DNA from 2 places in the Rahnella sp. BIGb0236 genome. Region 1 is predicted to be linked to the other one. Evidence: predicted binding sites of a transcription regulator. Region 1 holds the regulator's gene; the other holds the start of a gene.
The links. Region 1 encodes Fur, which represses iron uptake genes when iron is present. Its sites were predicted from a motif close to ATAATAATGAGAACNACTATCAA; they were not measured.
Positions count from the first base shown of each region.

Region 2: the regulator Fur is predicted to act here: its motif matches at 2,463-2,485, upstream of fepB (Fe2+-enterobactin ABC transporter substrate-binding protein).

Region 1 covers NZ_SOAO01000002.1:366,249-372,435, forward strand. Annotated here, with positions in the region: gene seqA (replication initiation negative regulator SeqA) at 1-125, opposite strand, end outside; gene ybfF (esterase) at 367-1,149, shown strand; gene ybfE (LexA regulated protein) at 1,412-1,693, shown strand; gene EDF78_RS05215 (methyl-accepting chemotaxis protein) at 1,769-3,433, opposite strand; gene fldA (flavodoxin FldA) at 3,855-4,382, shown strand; gene fur (ferric iron uptake transcriptional regulator) at 4,696-5,151, shown strand; gene chiQ (ChiQ/YbfN family lipoprotein) at 5,282-5,617, opposite strand; gene EDF78_RS05235 (OprD family outer membrane porin) at 5,631-6,187, opposite strand, start outside.
Region 2 covers NZ_SOAO01000006.1:137,636-143,822, reverse strand. Annotated here, with positions in the region: gene fepG (iron-enterobactin ABC transporter permease) at 1-468, opposite strand, end outside; gene fepD (Fe(3+)-siderophore ABC transporter permease) at 471-1,472, opposite strand; gene fepB (Fe2+-enterobactin ABC transporter substrate-binding protein) at 1,472-2,383, opposite strand; gene EDF78_RS14195 (TonB-dependent siderophore receptor) at 2,563-4,668, opposite strand; gene EDF78_RS14190 (alpha/beta hydrolase-fold protein) at 4,907-6,187, shown strand, end outside.

The sequences.
Region 1 (6,187 bases):
GGAGCGGTCTGACCGGCAGTAAACTTCAACATACGGCGTAAAATATCAGACGCGCTTTCACCGATTGCTTGCGTATGGCTGGCAATATAGCGGTAGAGTTCTTCGTCAACCTCAATAGTTTTCATCTTTATCCAGTACTGTTTTTCTACTTAATTCATTCAAAAGGATTATACAAATTTCTACGCAGTAACAAACAGAGGAATTGCGCCGCGAAGCAAAATCCAGACAACTTCCCGATTTTGCTGCATGCTGACATCAACCCGCCGGCTTCCTGATAGACAAATCCCGCTCTGGCATCTGGCAGACACTTTCTGTTTTCAAAAATTATCCGCAAGTCATGATAACCTAATGAGATTGTTTATCTGTATGAACTTCGCTATGAAATTACATTATCGCCTGCAAGAAGCTGACGTCGCTGGCAGCGCCGCCCTGCCGGTTTTACTGATCCACGGCCTGTTCGGCACCCTCGATAATCTGGGCATTCTGGCCCGCGACCTGAAAAAACAGCATAACGTGTTACAGGTCGATTTGCGTAATCACGGTCAGTCAGGACGCGCCGGCGAGATGTCTTATGCCGCCATGGCGCAGGATTTAGTGGAAACGCTGGATGAGGTGGGTTTCCAAAAAATCATCGTTATCGGTCACTCAATGGGCGGAAAAGCGGCAATGGCGCTGACGGCGCTGATCCCTGATCGCATCGAAAGGCTGATCGCCATTGATGTCGCGCCGGTGGATTACCACGTGCGCCGTCATGATGAGATTTTTGCGGCAATTAACGCGGTAACCGACGCCGGACTCCGCGACCGCACCTCAGCCACTGAGTGTATGCGTGAGTATATAAAGGAAGACGGCGTGATCCAGTTCCTGCTGAAATCGTTCCAGCAGGGAGAATGGCGTTTCAACGTGCCGGTGCTGCTGAGTGAATACGACACCATTACCGGCTGGGAAGAGGTGCCACCGTGGGATCATCCGGCGCTGTTTATCCGTGGCGGTTTATCGCCGTATGTGCAGGATGAATATCGCGATGCGATTGCCCGCCAGTTCCCGCAGGCCAAAGCGCATGTGGTGGCGGGAGCGGGTCATTGGGTGCACGCCGAAAAACCCGATGCGGTGCTGCGCGCTGTGCATCGTTTCATCGATGCAGCCTGAGGTTTAACATCCTGGGGATAAATTGTGCAAAAAGTCTGCACAACTTAGGAAGTTATCATGAAATCAGGGCAATCAGGCGTTGTGAACCCCAGGCGCGCCAGTGTATGATTGCGCGCTATAATTTTGCCACCCCGTTTTACTCACTGTGAGTCGCGGGGGGTAAATTGGGTCAGGGTTTCTTAGCCCGAAATGTGTGAAACGCTCGTCAGGAACCGGCTTGCCGTTTTCCGATGTAAAAACTTCCCTGGTTGTACCGCTACCTATGGCAAAAGAACAACTGGATCGCACGACGATTGATCTGTTCGCAGATGACCGCCGTCCTGGGCGTCCAAAAACAAATCCGCTATCCCGTGATGAACAGCTCAGGATCAATAAGCGCAACCAGTTACGCCGCGATAAAGCGAGCGGCCTGCGTCGCGTGGAGCTGAAAATGAACGCCGATGCTGTTGATATGCTCAATAAGCTGGCAGAAGAACGCAATATCAGTCGTAGCGAATTGATTGAAGAGATGCTGCTGTCGCATCTTAACGGTCATGAAGGCTGATTGAAAACGGGTAACCCTCTCAGGCTACCCGTTTGTTTTTTCTTAACTATTCCACGCTAACGCTTTTCTTTCCCCTCAGAACGTTTCCCAGTTTTCAGCACTTTTCGCCGAAAGCATGCCGGTATCCGGACGCAATAATGGCGCAGAAATTGACTTCGCCGGACGCGATCCGACGCTGGTCACGCTGTCTTTCAGCTTGAACGTGGCGACAGCGTTGTTCAGCAATGACGCCTGTTCTTCCAGTGAAACCGCAGCCTGCGATGCCTGTTCCACCAGCGCGGCGTTCTGCTGCGTCACGCTGTCCATTTCAGTGACGGCCACCGCCACCTGGCTGATGCCTTTGCTTTGTTCATCAGACGCAGACGCGATTTCCGCCATGATATCGGTGACGTGCGTAATGGAACGCACCACTTCATTCATGGTCTGACCGGCGTTTTCAACCAGCCGCGAACCGCTGTCGACGCGGGAAACCGATTCGCTGATCAGCTGCTCGATTTCCTTCGCCGCCTGCGCACTGCGCTGTGCCAGATTGCGCACTTCGCTGGCGACCACCGCAAAACCCCGTCCCTGCTCGCCCGCACGCGCGGCTTCGACCGCGGCGTTCAGCGCCAGAATGTTGGTCTGGAAAGCGATGCTGTTAATGACCGACGTGATTTCGGCAATTTTCTTCGAGCTGCCGGAGATGTCTTTCATGGTGCTGACCACATCCGCGACGATATTCCCGCCGCGCTGCGCGGTACCGGAGGCTTCAATCACCAGCTGGCTGGCGTGATGCGCGTTATCGGCATTGTGTTTCACGGTAGCGGTCAGTTCTTCCATGCTGGCGGCGGTTTCTTCCAGCGCCGAGGCCTGTTCTTCTGTACGGGAAGACAGATCGTTGTTACCGGCTGAAATCTCTGACGCGCCCTGATAAATGTGGTTGGTACAGTTACGGATGGTTTGGACGGTATTCACCAGACTCAGCTGCATTAAGTTCAGCAACGGGATCAGCTTACCGGCACAGTTTTTACCGAACTCTTCCAGATAATGCGTCAGGTCGCCGCTGGCGATCACCGCGAAATGGTCGCGGATTTGATCCAGTGGTCTCACCAGCGCCATCACCAGATAACGGTCGGTCAGGAGTAAAATCACCAGCCCGATACCAAACGCCGTCAGCAAAATCACTTTGCCGATGGAGGTCAGATGGGTCGATTGACGTTGCGCCGCATCGAAATCAACGGCGATCTGGCCGCTGACGTTTTCCATGGACGCGCCAAAGCTGCGGCTCAGCGCAGGGACGGTTGAATTGGCGAGCTGGTTATAAGTCCCGATATCCTTGCTGCTCGCGGCGGCAAATAACGGCGTGACGCCCTGGGTGATCAGGTTGTCCCAGTTAGTGCTCAGTTCCTGAACGGCGGCTTCTTCCAGACCTGGATGCGGCGCTGTTTTAAAACTGGCCAGCGCCTGCGTCAGTCCGTCGAGGGATTGTTTCGCGGTATCAAAAATTTCCGGCCCTTTTGATGGGTCGGCCTGAAGCTGTGCGACGGCGCGGCTCAGGCGCGTCACGGTACGAAAATACTGATCATTACCTTTGTTGATCAGCGCCATATTGTTGACCAGCTCGGTACTGTTTTTGGTATTTTGCGTCAGCGTGTCAAGTGAGGAGACGGTGTAAAGGGAAACACCGGCCCACATGACGCAGAAGATGCCAAGAATCGTTAATAATGCGGCCCTGATGGTGATATTTTTTAAAAACTGCACGATATGCCTCTCTCGAAACAGGACTGTTTCTGGTCTGAGGATTGACGGGGATGCGGAGAATCAAGACAGGTAACCAGCAGGCAAGTGCCCCAGGACATGTTTGAACACCTCTCCGGGCATCGATTTCTTTATTATGTTGAGATTGCTCTCGCATCATCTATCGGCGGGATGTGCTCGAAATTTAGTATTGTGTCGACTTATTTCTCAACTTTGCTTTTAACCTCAATAAGTTTGAGGTTTATTGGCGGTTTTGGAAAACACACAAAGGCGATAACACTTTAAAATATTGCCCGATAAACTTATTTCCCAGTCAAGAAGGCGGCCGGAAGCATATTCTCCGCCTCGCGAGTTTGCTATCATCTGCATTATTATTGCCTGCGATGCAGGGCACTTCATTTAGAACAAGAGGTTAGGTAATCTTATGGCCGTTGTAGGTATCTTCTTTGGATCCGATACAGGTAACACCGAAAACATCGCAAAAATGATCCAGAAGCAATTGGGTAAAGATGTTGCAGAGGTGCATGACATTGCGAAGAGCAGCAAAGAGGATCTGGAAAAATTCGATATTTTGCTGATCGGCATTCCAACCTGGTATTACGGTGAAGCGCAGTGTGACTGGGACGACTTTTTCCCAACGCTGGAAGAGATAGATTTCGAAGGTAAGTTGGTCGCGCTGTTTGGTTGTGGCGATCAGGAAGACTATGCCGAATATTTCTGCGATGCACTGGGTACCGTGCGCGACATCATTGAGCCACGCGGCGCGGTGATTGTCGGTCACTGGCCAACCGAAGGTTACCACTTCGAAGCATCCAAAGGCCTGGCAGACGATAAGCACTTCATTGGGCTGGCAATTGACGAAGACCGTCAGCCAGAACTGACCAACGAACGTGTTGATGCCTGGGTAAAACAGATCACAGAAGAACTCAGCCTTTCTGAAATTATTGGCTAAAAACCCTGTTGGCCCTGAGGATTTATTCTACAATTGAAGGGCCAAACTATTACTGAAATTAACAATTTAACTGCTACAAAATTGTAACTTTCAGTCGTATCAAGGTACACTGAGTTCATCTGTTTTTTCTATCGATCAAGTCGTTGCATTCCAAATGTGACCGGCACTTTGTGATCTTTATTAACAGGCTGTCGTTGACGAGAATTGGCACATTTGCGTTAAACGAAGAGACTATACGAATAATTTTGTGCCGCCGATGCCACAGGCTGCATGCCTCAACTTGATTAGCACATAGTAACAGGACTGAATCCGCATGACTGACAACAACACCGCACTGAAGAAAGCCGGCTTAAAAGTCACGCTTCCGCGCCTCAAAATCCTGGAAGTGCTGCAAGCGCCGGAAGGTCATCACGTTAGTGCGGAAGATCTTTACAAGCAACTGATTGATATGGGTGAAGAAATTGGCCTGGCGACGGTTTACCGCGTTCTGAACCAGTTTGACGACGCCGGTATTGTCACCCGTCATAACTTCGAAGGCGGCAAGTCCGTATTCGAACTGACCCAGCAACATCACCATGACCACCTGATCTGTCTGGATTGTGGCCGTGTGATTGAATTCCGTGACGAATATATTGAAGGTCGTCAGCGTGAGATTGCTAAGAAACATGGCATCAAACTGACCAACCACAGTCTGTATTTGTACGGCCACTGTGAAGCAGGCGACTGCCGTGAAGATGACTCTTTGCATAACGATAAACCTGCGCTGTAATCTGCACGGGCTTTGACTAAATTAACCGCTGAAAAGCGGTTTTTTTATGTCTGCAATCTGGCAGAGGGCAGAGGCAAAAAACCCCGGCAAGCCGGGGTTTTGATTTCTGCATCCGTGTTCTGGTGTTGAGTTACTTTTCCGGTGCGTTATTCGCTCTGATTTCCTGCCAGATTTTCCCGCAATCGGCGGCAAAGGCCTGACCGTTTCCGGTTTTACGGGCGGTAAGGCAGCGCTGATAATCCACCACGCGCACTGTCTCCTGTTCTGCAAATTGCTGGTGTGCTTTTTCCTGTTTCAGCTTGTTGAGCATCACCTGACAGGATGCCAGTTTGTCCGCATCGCCTTCCGCCGTATTAATACAGGTCCGGTAATCTTCCCGCGTTTTGGAGATTTCTGCCTGATCAGCGGTAGGTGCACAACCGGCCAGAAGCACGGACGACATCACAATCATCAGTAATTTATTCATCGACATAACGACCTCAGAAAATAGTGAATGGAGCGATGACAATGAATTTCACGTCTTTTTCATCCTGGAATATGTTGCCGTACCCGCCACTCCAGCTCGGAAGATCAGAGTGGTTGTCGTATTGGGTGTAATGCAGTTTGAACAGCGTCCCTTTGGCGCGCCCTTCCTGAATGGTATACAGCGCATCCAGACTCCAGGCGCTTTCTTTCAGGCGCTGGCTCTGATCGTAGGCCGCATTGGTGCTCGGTTTGGCATCCCACGCATAGACGTACGAACCACCGACCGCGAAGCCCGGCAGATCCCATTTCGCCAGATCATAAAGCACGCCGGCATACACGGCTTTCTCACCGTTGGCGTTGAAGTCAGAACGGTTATCCCACCACACGTCAAGACGACCGTTTGAAGAGGAATAGGTCGGGGTCATACGTTGCAGGAAGTAACCCTGATTCCCTTCGGCCTTCACCATCGTCCCTTCCAGACGCCAGTTAAACTGACCGGTGGTATAGCCGAAAGTCAGCGCCTGCAGCCATGCCAGTCCGTCATACAGACTGTTCGGATCATTCTTGTCAC
Region 2 (6,187 bases), on a different contig from region 1:
GGTTTCGACGCCCTGACGCCATGCCAGCGCGTAAACCACCAGCGCGGTCAGTACGCCACCCGCCATCGCGCCGGACACGGTTTCGCCTGCGCCGCCGTTAAACAACACGATGACCAGCAGAACACCGGTATACGCGCCGGTGTTAAAACCGATAACGTCCGGGCTGCCCAGCGGATTGCGCAGCAGCGACTGGAAAATCGCGCCGCTGACACCGAGCGCGGCACCGAGCACCATCGCCATCACCACGCGTGGCAGACGCCATTGGGTGACAATAATGCTCAGGTTTTTCGGCCCGTCGCCGAGCAGGGCAGAGATTACCTGCGACGGAGTCAGCGCGAGTGTGCCGCTCCCCAGCGCGTAAATCGCCAGTAAAATCAGGCACAACACCAGCCCGCAGGCGGTCAGAAACGAGCGCGACAACAGCACAGGTTTTTTCAGCGGGCGAGGTGTTGTCAGGGTCTGACTCATGATTAACCTCTGCGTAATCCGCCGGGGCGGCGTACCAGGAAAATAAGCACCGGCGCGCCGATAAAGGCCACCACCACGGAAACCCGTAATTCGCCGGTCACCAGAAAACGTCCGGCGATATCCGCCGCCAGCAGCAATGTCGGCGTTAACACCAGCGTCCACAGCAGCATCCAGCGTGGATCCGCGCGACAGATCCAGCGCGCTATGTGCGGCACCATCAGGCCGACAAAGGCGATCGGCCCCACGGCGGCCGTCGCACTGCCGCACAATAGGGTAATCGCCAGTAATCCCAGCAACTGCGTGGTGGCGATTTTGGTACCCAGCGCCGTCGCCAGTTCGCTGCCCATCGACAGATTATTCAGCGCGCGGGTCATCAGTAAGCTCAGAACAACAGCAAAAATCACCGGCGGCGTGACGGTGTTGATCACCGCGATGTTACGGATATCCAGCGAGCCGGCCTGCCAGAATCGCAACTGGTCGTAGACGGTCGGGTTGAGCAGGGAAATCCCTGAAGACATGCCTTCCAGCACCGCGCCGAGCGCGACGCCCGCGAGGGTCAGGCGTACCGGATCCAGTTTTCCGCGCCCCAGCGCCCCGATCATGGCGACCAGTAATGTCGCCAGCAGGGCACCGGCAAAAGCGAACCACAGATAATGGCTGACATCCGTTGCGCCAAAGAAGGCTATCCCGATAACCACCGCGAAGGCGGCACCGGCGTTGACGCCGAGAATGCCGGGATCGGCCAGCGGATTGCGGGTGAGGATCTGCATCAGCGCGCCCGATAGTCCGAGCGCCATGCCGGCCAGTAAACCGGCCAGCGTGCGCGGTACACGGGCATCCGTGACGATCATGCAATCCGCGCCCGTACACTGACCGTGCAGCGCGGAGATGACGGTGCTGAGCGGCAGTGACTTTTCCCCCAGCACCAGACTCAGCGCGATCATCAGGCAGAGCAGCAACAGCGCAAAACACAGCGTCGTAAGATTTTTTATTGAGCGGGGCATCAGTGCGTAACGAACAATTTTTCAAGCTGATTCAGCATATTGCTGGCGCTGTAATAATCGAGCCTGAAGGTGTCTTCGCCCATCGCATACACCCGCCCGGCCTGCACGGCGGGTAACGTCGCCAGAAAGGGATTGGTCAGCAGACGCTGTGCATCGGCCTGATTCGCGGAGAATAACAGCAGCGTCTGACCGTTCATCGCCTCCGGCATTTTTTCACCGGCAAGCTGGATGATGTCATGGCGTTTACCCTGACTGTAGCTGGCGGCAAGATTCAGCGGAACCGGCGCAAGGGTAAACCCCAGTTGCTGGAGGAGCTGACCTTGTGGCGAAACCGGCGTCCAGAGATTGGCACTTTTACCATCAGATCCGTATACCAGCGCGGAGACCGGCTGCGGCGGCAGCGTTATGGCCTTTTTCACCTGCGCTTCACGTTGTGAAAACTGTGCAATGACGCTGGCGGCATCGGCTTCTTTACCTGTCGCCTGACCTAATTCGGTGGCGAGTTCCTGCCAGCTTTTATCGTCGTAATTGACCACCATGACCGGCGCAATGGCCGACAGCTGATCATAGAGTTTCAGGGCTGAATCGCCGCCGGTGGCCGCGATAATAATGAGATCAGGTGCCTCACCGGCAATGGCTTCGGCATTGGGTTCACCGATATAGAGCCGCTGCACGCCGCGCTGTTTCGCAATATCACCCCACTGGCGGAAAAAGCCCTGCGCGTCGGAAACATGATTATTTGGTGCGGTGGCTCCGCTGGCGATGACCGGCGCATGAATCGCCAGCAATGTCCCGGTGACGGTCACGCTGGTTGAGACAATACGCTGAGGCGGTTGTTGTAACGTGATGCTGCCCTTCGGGGTCATGATCGTACGCGGCCAGCCTTCTGCGAAAACCTGCGTGGTGAACATCAGTGATAAAAGCAGTGCCACTGTCCCTGAAAAACGACGAAAACCGGCCCTTGTCATTGGATCCATTCCTGAACTTTTAATGTTAATGGTTATCATTATTATATCTGGCGGGGGTAAGGTCAATCGCAGAGGGACGGCAAAATGTTGCCCGGACACTGGCCGGGCAACGTTTTGCGGGATCAGAAACTGTAATTGAAGGTGGCGGACGCAGTGCGGCCGATGCCATAGAAGCAGGCAGAGGTCGATGCACAGGACGCGACGTATTTTTTATCAAACACGTTGTTCACGTTAACCTGCACGGACGCGCCGTTCAGGCTGTGACTTACCTGACCTAAATCGTAGCTGACCATCGCATCGTATAAATCGACGGAAGGCACTTTGTAAGTGTTTTGCGCATCGCCCCAGCTGGTGCCGATATAACGGGCGCCGACGCCGATGGTCAGGCTTTGTAACACGCCGTGATTAAAGGTGTAGCTTCCCCACAGTGATGCCATATGTTCAGGAATACGTGCCGGTGTTTTCCCTTTGGTGTTCGCCACGGTGGTTTCTTTGGTTTCCGCATCGGTATAGGTATAAGACGCGATCAGATTGATGGATTCGGTCAGCGCGGAATGCAACTCAGTTTCAATACCGCGTGACTGAATATCACCGGCCGATTCGTACCAGCCTTCCGCGCTGTTATAGGTCGCGACGTTATCCTGACGCAACTGATAAGCCGCAACGGTCAGCAGCGTCTGCGAACCCACCGGCTGATATTTCACGCCGATTTCGGTTTGTTTGCCGTTGGTCGGCGCAAATGGGGCAACGCCCGGCGCACGGTTGGTTTGCAGGTTCGGTTCGAACGACGTGCTGTAACTGATATACGGCGAAATTCCGCTGTCGAAGGCATACAACAGCGCCGCACGACCGGTAAATTTGCTGTCATTCTGTTGCGTCTGCTCGCTGGCCTGGAAGTCATCGGTGCGCACTTCTGTCCAGTCATAACGCCCTGCCAGCAACAGATTCCACTGATTCCATTCCATCTGATCCTGCACATACAGGCCCAGCTGATCGAGCGTTTGCTGCTCATCGGTAGAATGGGTCATGGTGGATTCATCCACCGTCACGCCGCGAACCGGGTTGCGCCAGTCGATATCGTAACCGTCGGATGAGCCGCGCCACAGGTTCTGGCGATCCTTACTGGTTTTATAATCCATGCCTCCGAGGATTGTGTGCGCGACCTGCGCAGTATCAAACTGCGCCTGCAACTGGTTGTCGATCACGAACTCATTGGTGTCGCGGGTTTCACGCTGCGGGCGGCGTCCGAGGACGTAATCGCTTTTAGACGTGGTATACACCAGATATTTGTATTTCTGCTCGATCTCGCTGTAACGGGCATTCTGGCGGAAGGTGAACATTTCATTGAAGATATGCTCAAATTCGTAGCCGATGCTTTTCTGCTCACGCCATGACTGATTGTAATTGCGGTCACTGACATTGAAATCCCACGGGATCTGGCCTGCATCGGTATCTGTCACGGTGCCTGTTGCTGGCAGGAAGTTACGGTAACCGGCGTCCGGGTCTTTCTGGAAACTGGTGAGTAACGTGAACCGTGTGTTGTCGTTTGGCAGCCAGGTAATGGCTGGCGCGATGGCATAACGCGTTTCTTTATTATCCTGCACCTGACTGTTCTGATAGCGTCCGATGCCATTCAGACGATACAGCACGCGCCCGTCATCGGTCAGCACGCCACCTAAATCGAACGCACCTTCAGCCAGTTTATGGTTGCCCGCTTTGATCTGGATTTTATGGATGTCTTCCGCCACCGGACGTTTGCTGGTCATGGCGATCAGACCGCCGGGGTTAACCTGACCATAAAGGACAGAAGCCGGACCACGGATGATTTCAACGCGCTCCAGAAGCCACGGATCCAGACTGCCGGTTTGCGACGATGCGGTGGCGCCATAGCTCAGGCCATCAAGAAACTTCGGTACGTAGCTAAAACCGCGAACAAAAACCTCATCATTACGGTTCGAACTGCCGCGATATTCGGTAAAAACACCGGAAGAATAGCGTAACGCCTGCGATACGGAGGAGGCATCCTGCGCATCCATTTGATCGCGGGTGACCACGGAGACCGATTGCGGCGTCTTCAGGATTTCAGTCGGCGTTTTGGTCGCTGAAAGTGATTTCGTTGCCACCATACCTTTCACCGGCAGGGTAGGGTCTTCACTCACCTGCGTGTTACCACTGACGACCAGAGTTTCCTCGGTACTTGTCGCAGCATACGTTGCCCCCAGCGGCATCAACACAGCAGACCCCAGAAGAGTCAGCCCCTTCAACGTGATTTTTTTCATACTGGCCATAAAAGTTATCATCCTGTTACAGATTTGAGTTTTTAACTATTGAAATGGAACGTTTTTTATTTTTCGAAACATTAGCATACATTTTTATGCAATTGCTAATCATTCGTATTTACATTAGCATTTGTGGGGTTTGAGCAATATTTCTGAGGCGGGAATGGGCGTAAAGGAGTGGGGGACAATGGCAACTTTACTGATCGGAATGTCATCTCAGGCGGGTGCTTTTTCCGCTGAAGACCTGCATGGGGTATTTGATGGGCAGGGCAATGCCTTCCTGACATTGCACATCGTGGCGGGGCATTATTTCACCGGTGAAATCACGGGTGTACAGGTCCTCAGGATGCGGGATAAAAACGGCCAGCACTGGCGGACATTGCTCAATGACGCGCCCGTCGATGGCCCGCAGATGCTGCGGAGCACAGTGCCGTCCGGCGATATCCAGCACGTCACTCTTCAGGGACCGGCACGGCAAAACTGGCATCTGCGTTATCAGCAAAAGCCGCTGAACCCGCTGGATAAAGATCAGGCGCTGATCCCGCTCAGCCCGACGTTACAGGCAGTGACTCCCGCGAACCTCGCTGACTTCTGGCTGCGGACTAGCCGCGAAGGCACGCCGCTGATTGAGCCGTTTGACACGCATCATAAGCGCGTGACATTTCTGTGGCGCGGCGCGAAGAAAAACGTATTTCTGATGGGATCGCCGGAAGGAGATCATGATCCGTTATTTCATCTGGCGGGCACAGATATCTGGTTTCGCAGCTATGTCGTGCCTGACGATACGCTGATGCAGTATCAGCTTGCGCCGGATATCCCGCAGGTACCGGAAGGCGGACGCGAACAGCGTCTGGCGTTACTGGTGACAGCTCAGGCCGATCCCTTAAATAAACAGGTAGCTTTAACGGACGCCGATGATGTTTTTACCCGTTCTTCCCTGCTGAATCTACAACATAAAACTCATTGTCTGTTGCCACCTGAAGGCCGTGAACCGCTGAAAGGCAGCCTGCGCAGCGTGCAATTTAACAGTGCCATTCTGGGCAATCTGCGGGAAATCACCCTTTATCAGTCGCCGGATGCCACACCGGACAGCACGTTATTGCTGGTTTTTGACGGTAAAACCTACCAGAAAAAATACCGGCTACATGAAGCCTTTGAGCGACTGACTGCCAGAGGCGACATCGCACCCCTGCGCATTGTGTTTATCGACAGCCTTGATGGTGAACGCCGCGGGCGCGAGCTTCCGCCCAATCCGGCGTTCAGCGATTTTATGGCGTACGAACTGATACCGTGGCTTCAACAGCAGGGCTTCACTTCGGTGGCGAACCACACCGTCATTGCGGGTTCCAGCTATGGCGGACTGGCGTCGGCATGGGTGGCAATGCGTTATCCGAAGATCTTTGGCAATGTGCTCAGCCTGTCAGGCTCTTACTGGTGGGCTCCGGAAGGCGAAAAACCGGAATGGTTA